2 linked regions of the Kribbella sp. NBC_01245 genome follow. The main gene of each other region encodes a partner of the protein of the gene in region 2 in a complex. Links are inferred from orthologs where the notes say so. Each region holds a gene or a part of one and is shown on either strand. Other genes may lie near its edges.

Evidence for each region. Proteins that work in one complex are often made in the same cells at the same time.
Region 1: the proteins of OG394_RS08225 (region 2) and OG394_RS06015 are in contact, whole or in part, in a solved structure (PDB 8BNU), measured with the Escherichia coli proteins. The link is inferred for Kribbella sp. NBC_01245 from one-to-one orthologs.

The regions. Positions count from the first base shown.
Region 1 is NZ_CP108487.1:1,389,766-1,392,834, forward strand. What follows is about bases 5-3,001. They hold OG394_RS06015 (acetyl-CoA C-acetyltransferase), read right to left. Parts: upstream 2,144-3,001; coding sequence 866-2,143; downstream 5-865. Other genes in these bases: OG394_RS06010 (3-oxoacyl-ACP reductase), read right to left, coding at 5-852; OG394_RS06020 (TetR/AcrR family transcriptional regulator), read right to left, coding at 2,140-2,934. In the rest of the region: more of OG394_RS06010, read right to left, coding at 1-4; OG394_RS06025 (acyl-CoA dehydrogenase family protein), read left to right, coding at 3,048-3,069.
Region 2 is NZ_CP108487.1:1,873,966-1,876,944, reverse strand. Bases 20-2,926 are described here. They hold OG394_RS08225 (3-hydroxyacyl-CoA dehydrogenase NAD-binding domain-containing protein), read left to right. Parts: upstream 20-354; coding sequence 355-2,499; downstream 2,500-2,926. Other genes in these bases: OG394_RS08220 (helix-turn-helix domain-containing protein), read left to right, coding at 2,604-2,926; OG394_RS08230 (RNA-guided endonuclease InsQ/TnpB family protein), read right to left, coding at 20-256. In the rest of the region: more of OG394_RS08230, read right to left, coding at 1-19; more of OG394_RS08220, read left to right, coding at 2,927-2,979. UniProt on the Escherichia coli protein: Catalyzes the formation of a hydroxyacyl-CoA by addition of water on enoyl-CoA. Also exhibits 3-hydroxyacyl-CoA epimerase and 3-hydroxyacyl-CoA dehydrogenase activities.

The sequences.
Region 1 (3,069 bases), 480 kb from region 2 along the record:
GAGGCCGCCGTGGTGCTCGGAAGCGTGGGCCGCGATCCGCTGCGGGGCGTCGACCGCGGTCACGTCGATCAGGAGCTCGCTGCCGCCGATGCCCGAGATCACCCGGCGCAGCTCGTTGGCCAACTGCGGCACGTCCGCGCCGATGACGGTCGCGCCGTCACGGGCAAGCGTCTTCGCGATCGCCTCGCCAATACCCCGGGCCGCTCCGGTAACGAGTGCCACCTTGCCGGCCAGCGGCGCCGCCGGGTCGTTGCCCCCGGCAACCGAGGCGGTGCCGACCCGGACGACCTGTGCGTCGACGTACGCCGATTTGGGGGAGAGGAAGAACCTCAGCGTGGAGTCGAGCTGGTGATGCGCGTCCGGCGCGACGTACACGAGATTGACCGTGGCGCCGCGCTTGACCTCTTTACCGAGAGAGCGCGTGAATCCCTCGAGCGCGCGCTGGGCGATCTGCTGCTCGGGGGTGTCGGCCAGCTCCGGCGTACGCCCGACGACGATGACGCGCCCGGCCGCCGCGAGCTGGCGGATGACGGGGGAGAAGAACCGCTGCAGCGAGGTCAAGTCCGCCGTGGACGCGACGCCGGTCGCATCGAAGACGAGCGCCTTCGGCCGGAGCTCGCTGGAGGCCACGCCCTCGGCCACCGTGCTGAACGAGGCGCCGATCTCGCGCAACAGCTCCTGGATCTCCTTGCCAGTATCAGTGTCGCCGACACCGCCGACGATGACCGGTCCGTCGATCACCGGCGAACCCTCGCGCCAGCGCGGCAACGGGGTCGGGTCCGGGAGGCCGAGGTTCTTGACCAGGGTCTGGCCGAACGGCGTACGCGTGAAGTTCTGGTAGCGATCAGTCATCTCTGGCTCCTGCTCACTTCTCGAGAATGGCGACGACGCCCTGGCCACCGGCTGCGCAGATCGAGATCAGGCCGCGACCGCCGCCGTTCTCGTCGAGCTGCTTGGCCAGTGCGGCGACGATTCGCCCACCGGTCGCGGCGAACGGGTGGCCCGCGGCCAGCGAGCTGCCGTTCACGTTCAGCTTGGCGCGGTCGATCTCGCCCAGCGGGGCATCCAGACCGAGGCGCTCCTTGCAGAAGATCGGGTCCTCCCAGGCCTTCAGCGTGGCCAGCACCTGCGCCGCGAAAGCCTCGTGGATCTCGTAATAGTCGAAGTCCTGCAGCGTCAGCCCGGCCCGCGCCAGCATCTTCGGTACGGCATACGCAGGCGCCATCAGCAGGCCCTCGGCACCCTTCACGTAGTTGACCGCGGCCGTCTGCGAGTGCGTCAGGTACGCCAGCGGTCGCAGCCCGTGCGCCTCGGCCCACTCGTCCGTCGACAGCAGCACGGTCGACGCGCCATCGGTCAACGGCGTCGAGTTGCCCGCGGTCATCGTGGCCGTCTCGCCCTTGCCGAAGGCGGGCTTGAGCTTGGCCAGCTTCTCCACAGTGGTGTCGGGACGCATGTTCTGGTCTTTTTCGAGACCGAGGTAAGGCGTGATGAGGTCGTCTTGGAAACCACGCTCGTACGACGCGGCGAGGTTGACGTGCGAGCGGTAGGCCAGCTCGTCCTGCGCCTCCCGGGTGATACCCCACTCGAGCGCGGTCAGGGCGGTGTGATCGCCCATAGACTTCCCGGTCCGCGGCTCGGCGTTGCGCGGGACCTCCGGCACGATGTCGCGCGGGCGCAACTTGGTCAGCACCTTGAGCCGAGCTTGCGCGGTTTTGGCGCGATTGAGGTCGAGCAGCACCTCGCGGAGGTGGTCGTTGACGGCGATCGGCGCGTCGGACGCGGTGTCGACACCACCCGCCACACCCGAGTCGATCTGGCCGAGGGCGATCTTGTTGCCGACGAGGATCGCCGCCTCGAGACCCGTGCCGCAGGCCTGCTGGATGTCGTACGCCGGGGTGGTGGCGGCCAGTCGCGAGCCGAGCACGACCTCGCGAACCATGTTCCAGTCGCGGTTGTGCTTGAGCACGGCTCCGGCCACAACCTCACCGAGCTCCTCGCCGGCCAGCCCGGTCCGCTCGATCAGGCCGTCGAGGGCCGCGCCGAGCATGTCGGAGTTGGAGGCGTGCGCGTAATTCTTGTCCTGCCGCGCGAACGGGATGCGATTCCCCGCGACGACGGCAACCTTGCGGATCTCGGTCACGTGCTCTCTCCTGCGGCTCGGCTGTTTCGGGTCTTACTTGTCGCGGTCTTGCGTGGCTTGGTGCTGGCCTTTTGGCTCGGCTTCTGGTTCAGCTTTTGTTGTAAGGCGAGCTGGCCGACAGCGGTGGCGAGGGTGGCAGTGATCGCGGTCGCCCGCACAGTGGCGATATCGGCATGATGCACGACCGGATGGCCGGGAGTATCGCCCGACACGATCAGACCCATCCTGGCCATATGCATCGCGCCGAGCGTCTGCGTGTAGAGGTGGTTCGCCAGGTAGTCGGCGTCGACCGACTCGAACACCCCAGCCGCCTGCCCGGCCCGCAGCACGGTCGCGATCCGGCCGAGTGCCGTGGCCATCGCCGTACCGAGTTTGAGCATCACGTGCTCGGTGATCTCGCCGAACAACTCCTCGCCCGTACGTCGGAGCAAACTCATTGCGCAGTCAGCGAAAGCGGGATACTCCAGGCAGAAGTCGACGAACACTTCGGACAGCGCGCGCAACCGGTTCAGCGCCGTACGCCGTGAGTTGTCGATGCCGACCATGCGCTCGTCGAGCTGGCCGAGGTAATCCACCAGGGTGAGCGCGAAAAGCTCTTCCTTACCGGCGAAATGGCGGTAGATCAGGGCCTTGTTGATGCCGACCTTCTTCGCGATGTCGTCGATCTGGGCGTCGATTGCGCCGCGGGTGTCGAACAGCTCCCGGGTGGCCGCGATGATCTCCCGCTCCCGGTCGCGACGGCGCTCCGCCGTGGTCCGGCGGCGTCCGATCGCGAGCAACGCGGAGCTCATGCACCGATCTTAGTCACACCACTGGCTCCAAGTGCAAACGGTAGTTACACTCGTGGGTAACATCACTGTTGTACCCCTGCAGCTGTTCCCTGCTTGTTCCGGAGGATCCCCTGATGACCGTGACGGACGCGAAGA
Region 2 (2,979 bases):
AGTTCCGCCACGCCTGATCCAGGTCGCGCAGCGCCTGCTGCTGCACCATCTGCGACCCGGCAGCCAGCCACGGCTCCGCCGCGCGGACTTCGGTCAGCTGCGCCGCCTGGACCACATATCCGGGGGTGGGTGGCCGTCCTGGTCGCCACATCAGCCGTTGTTCGAGTCCCAGGTTCCATACGTATCGGGCGTGGCCGCAGTGCCCCAGCAGCGCAGTCTCCTGCGCGGGGGTCGGGACAAGCCGGTACCTGGACACACCACCAATGGTGGCGACCGCCACCGACACTTTTCCGAAAGGAGGGACCGGCGTTTCCACCCCGCCCTGAAGGACGGGGTTCCCACGCCGGATTACCGATGATCTCCTGGAGCAATGCCGACGGCGTCGTCACGCTGACGATGGACGACCCTGAAGCCGGCGCGAACACGATGAACGACCGGTACATCGCCGCCATGGCCGAGACCGTCGAGCGGTTGCAGACCGAGAAGGACGCGATCACCGGTGTGGTCATCACCAGCGCGAAGGACACGTTCTTCGCCGGTGGCAACCTGGAGATGCTGCGTCAGATCAAGCCGGAGAACGCGGCTGAGGTCTTCGAGACGCTGGAAGAGGTCAAGCGCCAGCTCCGCGTCATCGAGACCCTCGGTGTCCCGGTAGTTGCCGCGATCAACGGTGCTGCCCTCGGCGGCGGTCTGGAAATCGCGCTCGCCTGTCACCACCGGATCGTGGCAGACGACGACCGCATCGAGATCGGCGTACCCGAGGTGACGCTCGGACTGCTGCCCGGTGGCGGCGGCGTGACGCGTACGGTCCGGATGCTCGGGCTGCAGGACGCGCTGATGAAGGTGCTGCTGCAAGGCCAGCGGATGAAGCCGAAGCACGCGCAATCGGTCGGCATCGTGGACGAGGTCGTGCCGCGGGACCAGCTGCTCGACGCGGCGTACCGCTGGGTGAAGGAGTTCCAGGGCGAGGCCAAGCAGCCGTGGGATCGCGACGGCTACAAGATCCCGGGCGGTACGCCGTCCTCGCCGAAGCTCGCCGCGTTCCTGCCGGCGTTCCCGGCGAACCTGCGCAAGCAGCTCAAGGGCGCGCCCTATCCCGCGCCGAAGGCGATCATGAGCGCGGCGGTCGAAGGCACGCAGGTCGACTTCGCGACGGCCAGCCGGATCGAGTCGCGGTACTTCGTCGAGCTCGCCTCGGGCCAGATCGCCAAGAACATGATCAACGCCTTCTTCTTCGAATTGCAGGCGATCAACGCCGGCGCGTCCCGTCCGGCGAACGTGCCGAAGTACCGCGCGCGCAAGGTCGGCGTACTCGGTGCGGGCATGATGGGCGCCGGTATCGCGTACGTCTGCGCGAAGGTCGGGATCGAGGTCGTCCTGAAGGACGTCTCGCTCGAGGCCGCCGAGAAGGGTAAGGCGTACTCCGAGAAGATCCTCGCCAAGCAGGTCAAGAAGGGCCGCGCGACTCCGGAGAAGGCCGAGGCGCTGCTCAGCCTGATCACGCCGACGGCCGAGCCGAACGACTTGGCCGGGTGCGATCTGGTCATCGAGGCGGTGTTCGAGAGCGAGGAGCTGAAGCAGAAGGTCTTCGCCGAGATCGCCGGCGTGATCGAGCCCGACGCGCTGCTCTGCTCGAACACCTCGACGCTGCCGATCACTTCGCTTGCGGACGGCATCGATCGCCCGGACGACTTCATCGGCATGCACTTCTTCTCGCCGGTCGACAAGATGCCGCTGGTCGAGCTGATCGTGGGGGAGAAGACCTCCGATGTGACGCTCGCGAAGGCGTACGACGTGGTGCGGCAGATCCGCAAGACGCCGATCGTGGTGAACGACAGCCGCGGCTTCTTCACCTCCCGCGTCTTCGGCACGCTGGTGATGGAAGGTGCCGCGATGATTGCCGAGGGCATCAACCCGGTCACGATCGAACGGGCCGCGACCCAGTTCGGTTTCCCGGCGCCGCCGCTCGCGATGCTCGACGAGGTTACGTTGACGCTGCCGCAGAAGATCCGCGACGCGGCCCGCGCGGCCGGTGGTGGTGCGGGGGCGTTCGACGACCACGCCGGGATGGACGTGACCGACCGGATGGTGAACGAGTTCGGCCGCAAGGGCAAGGCGGCCGGCGCCGGGTTCTACGACTATCCCGAAGACGGGCCGAAGGTGCTCTGGCCGGGTCTGTGGGAGAACTTCGTGAAGGACGACGTCGACGTACCGTTCGGGGATCTCGGTGAGCGGATGGCGTTCGCGATGTCGCTCGAGACGGTGAAGTGTGTGGAGGAAGGCGTGCTGCGCTCGACGGCCGACGCCAACATCGGCTCGATCTTCGGTATCGGCTTCCCGCCCTTGCACGGAGGCGCCCTCCAGTACATCAACGCCTACGAAGGCGGCCTCCCCGGCTTCCTCACCCGCACCCGCGAACTCGCCACGACGTACGGCAACCGCTTCGAGCCCCCCGCGCTCCTAGTCAAAATGGCCGAAGCCGGCGAAACCTTCGCCTAACCCACTTCCGGCCGTGTATTCCGTTCATCGGGCCCTTGTGACACGGCGTGTCGCCCATCATCGGGCCCTTGTGACCAAGCGCAGGAGGTACTGACAGTGCCTCCTTGCGCCGGTCTCGCCGTCGTACGGTGGGTGCAGTGGACGATCGAGCCGAGATTCGCGAGTTCCTCAGCTCACGGCGGGCGCGGATCACGCCGGAGCAGGCGGGCCTGCCCATGTACGGCGGCGGGAATCGCCGGGTGAAGGGCCTGCGCCGCGAGGAGGTCGCGCTGCTGGCCGGGGTCAGCATCGACTACTACGTCCGGATCGAGCGTGGGAGTCTGGCCGGGGTCTCGCACAGCGTGATTGAGGGCATCAGCCGCGCGCTTCAGCTCGACGAGGCCGAGCAGGACCACTTGTTCGACCTGGCCCGCAAGGCCGAGGCGGTCCCGCCCTCACAGCGTCGACGCCGTACGACGGCCAAGGGGGTGCGGCCCGCGA